Regions from separate parts of the Streptomyces sp. WAC00040 genome, predicted to be linked through region 3. Evidence: predicted binding sites of a transcription regulator. Region 3 holds the regulator's gene; each other region holds the start of a gene.
The links. The regulator HrcA, encoded in region 3, represses chaperone genes, less so after heat shock. The targets are predictions, from matches to a motif close to TTNGCACTCNGNNNNNCNGAGTGCNAA.
Positions count from the first base shown of each region.

Region 1: a site for HrcA is predicted at 1,978-2,004, ahead of groES (co-chaperone GroES). Genes of this name have one in related genera too.
Region 2: a site for HrcA is predicted at 1,888-1,914, ahead of groL (chaperonin GroEL). Genes of this name have one in related genera too.

Region 1 covers NZ_JAKQZE010000001.1:2,423,177-2,426,450, reverse strand. The annotation lists gene groL (chaperonin GroEL) at 1-1,376, opposite strand, end outside; gene groES (co-chaperone GroES) at 1,524-1,832, opposite strand; gene MDN94_RS11215 (polysaccharide deacetylase family protein) at 2,099-3,061, opposite strand; gene MDN94_RS11210 (class I SAM-dependent methyltransferase) at 3,152-3,274, shown strand, end outside.
Region 2 covers NZ_JAKQZE010000001.1:1,334,285-1,337,558, reverse strand. The annotation lists gene thrC (threonine synthase) at 1-691, shown strand, start outside; gene MDN94_RS06020 (MoaD/ThiS family protein) at 741-1,016, shown strand; gene MDN94_RS06015 (cold-shock protein) at 1,452-1,655, shown strand; gene groL (chaperonin GroEL) at 2,043-3,274, shown strand, end outside.
Region 3 covers NZ_JAKQZE010000001.1:356,460-359,733, forward strand. The annotation lists gene dnaJ (molecular chaperone DnaJ) at 1-973, opposite strand, end outside; gene hrcA (heat-inducible transcriptional repressor HrcA) at 974-1,999, opposite strand; gene MDN94_RS01725 (MBL fold metallo-hydrolase) at 2,186-2,908, shown strand; gene MDN94_RS01730 (DUF3097 domain-containing protein) at 2,935-3,274, shown strand, end outside.

The DNA.
Region 1 (3,274 bases), 2.1 Mb from region 3:
CCGGCGTTCTCGGCGATCCAGCGCAGCGGCTCGACGGCGGCGCGGCGGACGACGGCGACACCGGTGGCCTCGTCGCCGTCCTTGCCCAGGTTGCCCTCGAGCACCTTCACGGCGTGGACGAGCGCGGAGCCACCACCGGAGACGATGCCCTCCTCGACCGCGGCGCGGGTCGCGGAGATGGCGTCCTCGAGACGGTGCTTCTTCTCCTTGAGCTCCACCTCGGTGGCGGCGCCGACCTTGATCACGCACACGCCGCCGGCCAGCTTCGCGAGGCGCTCCTGGAGCTTCTCGCGGTCCCAGTCGGAGTCGGTGGACTCGATCTCGGCCTTGATCTGGTTGACGCGGCCCGCGACGTCCTCGCTCTTGCCGCCACCGTCGACGATCGTGGTGTCGTCCTTGGTGATCGTCACGCGGCGGGCGGTGCCCAGCACGTCCAGACCGGCCTGGTCCAGCTTGAGGCCGACCTCTTCGGCGATGACGGTGGCACCGGTGAGGGTGGCCATGTCGCCGAGCATCGCCTTGCGGCGGTCGCCGAAGCCGGGGGCCTTGACGGCCACCGCGTTGAAGGTGCCGCGGATCTTGTTCACGACGAGGGTGGAGAGCGCCTCGCCCTCGACATCCTCGGCGATGATCAGCAGCGGCTTGGAGCCACCGGCCTGGATGACCTTCTCCAGCAGCGGCAGCATGTCCTGGATGGAGGTGATCTTGCCCTGGTGGATCAGGATGTACGGGTCGTCGAGGACGGCCTCCATACGCTCCTGGTCGGTCACCATGTACGGGGACAGGTAGCCCTTGTCGAAGGCCATGCCCTCGGTGAAGTCGAGCTCCAGACCGAAGGTGTTGGACTCCTCGACGGTGATGACACCGTCCTTGCCGACCTTGTCCATCGCCTCGGCGATGAGCTCGCCGACCTGCTGGTCCTGCGCGGAGAGCGCGGCCACGGCGGCGATGTCGGCCTTGTCCTCGATCGGGCGGGCGGTCGCGAGGAGCTCCTCGGACACGGCCTTGACCGCGGCGTCGATGCCCTTCTTCAGGGCGGCCGGGGAAGCGCCGGCGGCGACGTTGCGCAGACCCTCGCGGACCAGCGCCTGGGCCAGCACGGTGGCGGTGGTCGTACCGTCACCCGCGATGTCGTTGGTCTTGGTCGCCACCTCCTTCACCAGCTGGGCGCCCAGGTTCTCGTACGGGTCCTCGATCTCGACCTCGCGGGCGATGGTGACGCCGTCGTTGGTGATGGTGGGAGCGCCGAACTTCTTGTCGATGACGACGTTGCGGCCACGGGGGCCGATCGTCACCTTGACCGTGTCGGCAAGCTTGTTGACGCCGCGCTCGAGGGCGCGACGGGCGTCCTCGTCGAACTTCAGGATCTTCGCCATGGGAGCGGTTCAGCCCTCTCGGATTTCGTGTTCAAAGAACTGCGCCCCTCGCCGCCCGGCATCAGCGGGGTGGCCAGGGGCGCAGCTCAAGGCAGAACTGGCGCGGAGTCCCAGGGGTCGATGACCCCTGAGCGCGCCCCTGCTTTTCTACTTCTCGACGATCGCGAGCACGTCGCGGGCCGAGAGGACGAGGTACTCCTCGCCGCTGTACTTCACTTCGGTGCCGCCGTACTTGCTGTACAGCACGATGTCGCCGGTCTTCACGTCGAGCGGCAGGCGCTCGCCGTTCTCGAAGCGGCCCGGGCCCACGGCCAGGACGACGCCCTCCTGGGGCTTCTCCTTGGCGGTGTCCGGAATAACCAGGCCAGAGGCCGTGGTCTGCTCGGCGTCGAGCGGCTGGACCACAATGCGGTCCTCGAGCGGCTTGATGGCAACCTTGGAGCTGGCGGTCGTCACGATCCGACCTCCCCCTTCGGAGATCACGGGGTTAACTGATCTGAGGTGGCGACCAGGTGGATCCGTCGTCGCGGGTGCCGGACCTGCCCGTCGCTGTGTTGGCACTCTCACTTGGTGAGTGCCAGGGCCGAGACTATGACTGCGATTAGCACTCGGTCAAGCGGAGTGCCAATGCGAGACCGCGTGGCGTTCCGATTCGGACTCCCGTCCGGCCATGGTTCCGCCGTCCGGTCGCCGCCCCCGGCCCCGCCCGACGGTCCCCGGTCTCAGACGTAGTCCTCCAGCCTGGCCACTGCGTAGCCCTTCGCCGTCACAGTCCGCATCACCCGCCGGATCATGTCCGGCATGCTGCCCTCCCATTCCCCCTCGCCGCGGAAGTGCGTGAGGATGATGTCGCCCGGGTGCAGGTCCCGGTCCCACTCCCGCCACTCCATGTGGTCGGGAAACGCCTCCGCGGCCCACAGCGGCACGGCCTCGACGCCGCACTTCTTGGCGACGCGCAGGGTGTCCTTGTTGTAGTTCCCGTACGGCGGGCGCATGAGCCGGGGCCGGCTCCCGTAGCGCTTCTCGAGCTTGTCCTGCTGGCCGCAGATCTCACGCTCCTGCTCGGCGTACGAAAGGCCGGGCAGATAAGGGTGGTTGAGCGTGTGGTTGTGCAGCGCCACCCCGCTGTCCCGCATCTTCTCGAAGTAGCCGTAGTCGTCGCTGATGACGTAGTCGCTGAGGAAGGCGCTGTACGGGATCCGCAGGTCGGACATCATCCGCAGCAGTTCGGGGTCCTTCTCCGCGCCGTCGTCGATCGTAAGGAAGACGATCTTCTCCTTCGTCGGGACGGTGGTGAACACGGGCGGCAGCCCCTCTCCGCCCTTCACCTCGAATCCCTTGCGGGTGGCGATCCGAGGCTTGACGGCGGGTGGCGGTGGCGCTGCGAGCGGCGTCTGATTCAGGCCCCACTTCTTCGCGGCGGCGGCGCGGGCCTTCTGGCTGAGCGCGGCCTTCTCCCGGTGCGCCGCACCGCCGCCGGCCGCTTCGCGCGCCTTCCGGGCGTCCGGCTCCTGCGCCTGCGCCCCCTGCCCTGCTTCCTTCTCGGCGGCGGGCCGGGAGGGGCGGGGTGCCTTCGGCGGCCCCTCGGCCGCACAGGCGGAGCCGAGCGCGGCGACAACGAGCGAGACAAGGGCCGCACGGACCCGATACGCTCCCAATTTTCCCTTTTGTCGTACTAGCTGCATGGCGACGCATCCTGTCAGCGCGCCGCCCGCTCATCGGTCCGACACCGCCGCCACGAGCGCACCATCCCCCACCTGGACCACAATGGCCCGGTGAACGACCTCGATCCGCTCGCCGCCTTCACCGCACTGCGCACCGAGGAGGGCGAAGCGCTGCTGGCCTCGCTGGCCTCCTACGACCCCGCCCGTGAACTGGCCGTGGCGACCCGCCTGCGA
Region 2 (3,274 bases), 980 kb from region 3:
CGTGAACCGCTTCTGCTCCGAGCTCATCGGCGACCCGCTGGGCGAGGGCTGGGGCTTCGTCAACGTCAACCTCCGCCCGTACTACGCGGAGGGGTCCAAGACCCTGGCGTACGAGATCTGCGAGCAGCTGGGCTGGCGGCTGCCGGACCAGCTGGTCGTCCCGATCGCCTCCGGCTCCCAGCTCACGAAGATCGACAAGGGTCTTCAGGAGCTGATCAAGCTCGGGCTCGTCGAGGACAGGCCGTACAAGATCTTCGGGGCCCAGGCCGAGGGCTGCTCGCCGGTGTCGACCGCCTTCAAGGCCGGCCACGACGTCGTGCGGCCCCAGAAGCCGAACACCATCGCCAAGTCCCTCGCCATCGGCAACCCGGCCGACGGCCCGTACGTGCTGGACATCGCGCGCCGCACGGGCGGGGCCGTCGAGGACGTCAATGACGAGCAGGTCGTCGACGCGATCAAGCTGCTGGCCCGCACCGAGGGCATCTTCGCCGAGACGGCCGGTGGCGTGACGGTGGGTGTGACGAAGAAGCTGATCGAGGCGGGCCTGCTCGACCCGGCGCTCACCACCGTCGTGCTCAACACCGGCGACGGTCTCAAGACCCTCGACGCCGTCGCGGAGACCTCGCAGGCGACCGCCGTCATCCGCCCGAGCCTGGACGCGTTCCGCGACGCGGGCCTGGCCGCCCACTGAGAACCTTGCTCCGCACTGCCACGCCGTACTCCGCCGAGAGGTGACGAACATGAGCGTCAACGTCCGCATCCCCACCATCCTCCGTACGTACACGGGCGGCCGGGCCGAGGTCCCGGCGGAGGGCGCGACCCTCGCCGAGGTCATCGCGGACCTGGAGAAGAACCACACGGGTATCGCGGCCCGCGTCCTGGACGACCAGGGCAAGCTGCGCCGGTTCGTCAACGTGTACGTGAACGACGACGACGTCCGCTTCGAGCAGGGCCTGGAGACGGCCACGCCGGACGGTGCGGGCGTGTCGATCATCCCCGCCGTCGCCGGCGGTTGACGGAATAGGGGGAGCGGCCGCTGAGCTCTCCCCAGAGATTTACCCGCAGTTACTGAAATTGCCCCCTCCGCGAGAGAAGCGGAGGGGGCAATTCTGCAGGGTTGAGCGCGGTAGAGTTTGGGAAGCCCCCTTCGCCGGCCGCTCGAGAATGCCTTCAACTTCCGCAAGAATGCGGCCGAACCATGCGATCGAATTGCCACTTAGGCGTTATTTGCCGGGCCCGACTTGCCCCGGAATTCCATGAATTGACACGGATCGGTCGTTCGGTCCTGCCCAGATTTCTCGTCCGATTGACCTGTTGCAGAGGGCAGTTGGGCAGATACATTCAGCCGCGGTCGACGCGTTCCGGCGCACACCCCTCCTGCTGGGGTGGAGGTCTGACCCGGGTCCGCGAAGTGCGGTCCTGCGCAAGGGCCAGTAATAGGGGAGTTAGGCATGGCTCAGGGCACCGTCAAGTGGTTCAACGCGGAGAAGGGGTACGGCTTCATCGCGGTCGACGGTGGTGCGGATGTTTTCGTCCACTACAGTGCGATCCAGATGGACGGTTACCGCACCCTTGAAGAAGGTCAGCGAGTCGAATTCGAGATCTCGCAGGGCCAGAAGGGTCCGCAGGCGGACATGGTCAAGCTCGCCGTCTGATCCAACTGATCGAGGCGCGATCGGCCACCGACGCACTCACGCATGAGGGGCTCGCCTCCCGGCCACCGGGAAGCGGGCCCCTCACGCGTGTCCTGACACCGCCGCGGGCGCCGGCGCCGGCCGCGGCGTCCCTCGGGAAAGCCTGCGCCCACCCCACGCCCGACCGCCTTCCGCCGGGCGGCCTTGCTCGAAGGCGCTTGCACTCTCATGGGTCGAGTGCTAATCATTGGCGTTAGCACTCTCCCAGTGAGAGTGACAGAACTTGGATCGGGTCGGTGAGGCCCGCGAGCCGGGTGGGGCAAGGAACCACAAGGCGCGCAGGCCGTCCGTCGCGGGCGCCGGATGCGATCCGAAGCAATCCACCCCAGTCCGGGAGGACCACTTCACATGGCCAAGATCATCGCGTTCGACGAGGAGGCACGGCGCGGTCTCGAGCGCGGGATGAACCAGCTCGCCGACGCCGTCAAGGTCACCCTTGGCCCCAAGGGTCGCAACGTCGTCCTCGAGAAGAAGTGGGGCGCCCCCACGATCACCAACGATGGTGTTTCCATCGCCAAGGAGATCGAGCTCGAGGACCCGTACGAGAAGATCGGCGCCGAGCTGGTCAAGGAAGTCGCCAAGAAGACGGACGACGTCGCCGGTGACGGTACGACCACCGCGACCGTTCTCGCCCAGGCGCTCGTCCGTGAGGGCCTGCGCAACGTGGCCGCCGGCGCCAACCCGATGGCCCTGAAGCGCGGCATCGAGAAGGCCGTCGAGGCCGTCTCCGGCGCCCTGCTCGAGCAGGCCAAGGACGTGGAGACCAAGGAGCAGATCGCCTCCACCGCCTCCATCTCCGCCGCTGACGTCCAGATCGGTGAGCTCATCGCCGAGGCCATGGACAAGGTCGGCAAGGAAGGCGTCATCACCGTCGAGGAGTCCCAGACCTTCGGTCTGGAGCTCGAGCTCACCGAGGGTATGCGCTTCGACAAGGGCTACATCTCGGCGTACTTCGCCACCGACATGGAGCGTATGGAGGCGTCCCTGGACGACCCGTACATCCTGATCGTCAACTCCAAGGTCGGCAACGTGAAGGACCTCCTTCCGCTGCTGGAGAAGGTCATGCAGTCCGGCAAGCCGCTGCTGATCATCGCCGAGGACGTCGAGGGTGAGGCCCTGTCGACCCTGGTCGTCAACAAGATCCGCGGCACCTTCAAGTCCGTCGCCGTCAAGGCCCCGGGCTTCGGCGACCGCCGCAAGGCCATGCTGAACGACATCGCCATCCTCACGGGCGGCACGGTCATCTCCGAGGAGGTCGGCCTCAAGCTCGAGAACGCCGGCCTGGACCTGCTGGGCCGCGCCCGCAAGGTCGTCATCACCAAGGACGAGACCACGATCGTCGACGGTGCCGGTGACAGCGACCAGGTCCAGGGCCGCGTCAACCAGATCCGTGCGGAGATCGAGAACAGCGACTCGGACTACGACCGCGAGAAGCTCCAGGAGCGCCTCGCGAAGCTGGCCGGCGGCGTGGCCGTCATCAAGGCCGGCGCCGCGACCGAGGTCGAGCTCAAGGAGCGCAAGCACCGCATCGAGGACGCCGTTCGCAACGCGAAGGCGGCCGTCGAGGAGGGCATCGTCGC
Region 3 (3,274 bases):
TCAGGTCTCCCCGGCCGCCGCCGCGCAGGTGCGTGATGCCGCGGCCGTGCAGCGGGATCGACTGGCCGGACTGCGTGCCCGGTCGGATGTCGACCTCCTCCACGCCGTCGAGCGTCTCGAGCGGGCACTTCGTGCCCAGCGCCGCCGCGGTCATGGGGATCGTCACCGTGCAGTGCAGGTCGTCGCCGCGCCGCTGGAAGACGGGGTGGGCGACCTCGTGGATCTCGACGTACAGGTCACCGGCGGGGCCGCCGCCGGGGCCGACCTCGCCCTCGCCCGCGAGCTGGATCCGGGTGCCGTTGTCGACACCGGCCGGGATCTTCACCGTCAGCGTCCGCCGCGACCGGACGCGGCCGTCGCCGGCGCACTCCGGGCACGGGGTCGGCACGACCGTGCCGAAGCCCTGGCACTGCGGGCAGGGCCTCGACGTCATGACCTGGCCCAGGAAGGACCGTGTCACCTGCGAGACCTCACCGCGCCCTCGGCACATGTCGCAGGTCTGCGCCGATGTGCCGGGTGCCGCGCCCTCGCCGGAGCAGGTCGTGCAGACGACGGCCGTGTCGACCTGGATGTCCTTCGTGGTGCCGAAGGCCGCTTCGTTGAGCTCGATCTCCAGCCGGATCATCGCGTCCTGGCCGCGGCGGGTGCGCGAGCGCGGTCCGCGCTGCGACGCCGTGCCGAAGAACGCGTCCATGATGTCGGAGAAGTTGCCGAAGCCGCCCGCGCCGAAGCCCCCGGCGCCGCCGCCTCCTGCCTGCGACAGCGGGTCGCCGCCGAGATCGTAGACCTGCTTCTTCTGCGGGTCCGAGAGCACCTCGTACGCGGCGTTGATCTCCTTGAAGCGCTCCTGCGTCTTCGGATCCGGATTCACGTCCGGGTGGAGTTCGCGCGCGAGGCGGCGGAAGGCCTTCTTGATCTCGTCCTGCGATGCGTCGCGGCGTACGCCGAGTACGGCGTAATAGTCCGTGGCCACTTACGACTCCGCCAGGATCTGTCCGACGTAACGTGCCACTGCGCGTACCGCTCCCATCGTTCCGGGGTAGTCCATGCGGGTCGGTCCGACCACGCCGAGTTTCGCTACTGCCTCGTCGCCCGAACCGTAGCCGACCGAGACCACGGACGTGGAGTTGAGGCCTTCATGGGCGTTCTCGTGACCGATACGTACGGTCATGCCCATACCGCCCGACTCATTCGCCTCGCCGAGCAGCTTGAGGAGCACCACATGCTCCTCGAGCGCCTCCAGCACGGGCCGGATGGTCAGCGGGAAATCGTGTCCGAAGCGGGTCAGATTGGCGGTGCCGCCGATCACGAGCCGCTCCTCGGTCTCCTCGACCAGGGTCTCGAGCAGTGTGGAGAGCACCGTGGAGACGGTGCCGCGGTCCTCGTGCTCGAAGGAATCGGGAAGATCCTGCACCAGCTGCGGGACGTCCGCGAAGCGGCGCCCCACGACCCGGCTGTTGAGCCGGGCCCGCAGGTCCGCGAGTGAGGCGTCGCCGAACGGGGCGGGGCAGTCGATCATGCGCTGCTCGACCCGGCCCGTGTCCGTGATCAGCACGAGCATCAGGCGGGCGGGCGCGAGGGAGAGGAGCTCCACGTGCCGGACCGTGGACCGGGTCAGCGACGGGTACTGCACGACGGCGACCTGCCGGGTCAGCTGCGCCAGCAGCCGCACCGTACGTCCCACGACGTCGTCGAGGTCGACCGCCCCGTCCAGGAAGTTCTGGATGGCGCGGCGCTCCGGCGACGACAGCGGCTTGACGCCGGCCAGCCGGTCGACGAACAGCCGGTATCCCTTGTCCGTGGGGATCCGTCCGGCGCTGGTGTGGGGCTGGGCGATGAAGCCCTCCTCCTCCAGCACGGCCATGTCGTTGCGGACGGTGGCCGGGGAGACGCCAAGGTTGTGACGCTCGGTGAGGGCCTTGGAGCCGACAGGCTCCTCGGTGCCGACGTAGTCCTGGACGATGGCGCGCAGCACCTCGAGCCTGCGTTCGCTGAGCATTCGCGCACCTCCAGCTGTGGTTCCTCTGTGTGTCCTGGCACTCGGTGCGCCCGAGTGCCAGCATTCCCCCGGCCAGTGTACGGCTGCGGGGTACACAGGTAGCAAGGGCGGCCGACCGTGCGGTCGGACACGCGCTCGTGCGGCCCGCGCAGGTCGATGCGGATGTGATGCGGATAGCGTCGCCGTATGGACGTCAGTTGGGAAGACTTCGGCTGGGAACGGCTGGCCGAGGGAGTCGGCCGCCGCCGCCTCCCGGGATGGGACGCGACCGTCGGCCTGGTCGCGGGCGAGGACGGGGTGCTGCTGTACGACACGGGCTCCACGCTCCGTGAGGGCGCCGAGCTGCGCGCCCAGGCGCAGGCGCTGACGGGCGGGCGCCGCGTGACGCACATCGCACTCAGCCATCCCCATTTCGACCATGTGCTGGGCACGGCCGCCTTCTCGGGGGCGGAGGTGTACGGGGCTGTGGGCATGGACACGCTGCTGCGCCGGGAGCGGGACGAGATCCGCGACACCGCGATCCGGCACGGGGTCGCGCCCGAGGACGCGGCGGAGGCCGCGGACATGGTGGTGGCGCCGCAGCATGCGGTGTCCGGGGAGTGGACGCTCGACCTGGGAGGGCGCCAGGTGCTGCTGGCGAACGTGGGCCCCGGCCACTCGGGCCACGATCTGGCGCTGCTGGTGCCCGCGGAACGGGAGGTGGTGTTCTGCGGAGACCTGGTGGAGGAGTCCGGGGAGCCCCAGGCCGGCACGGACGCCGTCGGTCCGCGGTGGCCCGCCGCCCTCGACAGACTGCTGGCGCTCGGCGGCGAGGACGCCCTGTACGTCCCCGGGCACGGCGCGGTGGTCGACGCGGCGTTCGTACGGGCCCAGCGCGACGAACTGGCGGCGCGTTTCGGCGTGTCGTAGCGGCGTGCGGCCGTATCGTCGTGCGAATGCGCAGCTACAGCCCTGATCTCACGCCGCCGTGGAAGCGGTCGAAGCCCGTGCCGGAGGTCCCGGCCGACCCCGAGCTGGTGGTGGAGGAGGTGTCGACCGGCTTCTGCGGCGCGGTGATCCGCTGCGAGGCGGGCACGGTCACCCTGGAGGACCGCTTCGGCAAGCACCGCGTGTTCCCGCTCGAGCCGCGGGGCTTCCTGCTGGAGGGCAAGGTCGTCACGCTGGTCCGTCCGACCCCGGCGGGCCCGTCCCGTCCGTCCCGAACGGCCTCCGGCTCTCTCGCCGTTCCCGGTGCCCGGGCCCGGGTCGCCCGCGCGGGCCGCATCTATGTGGAGG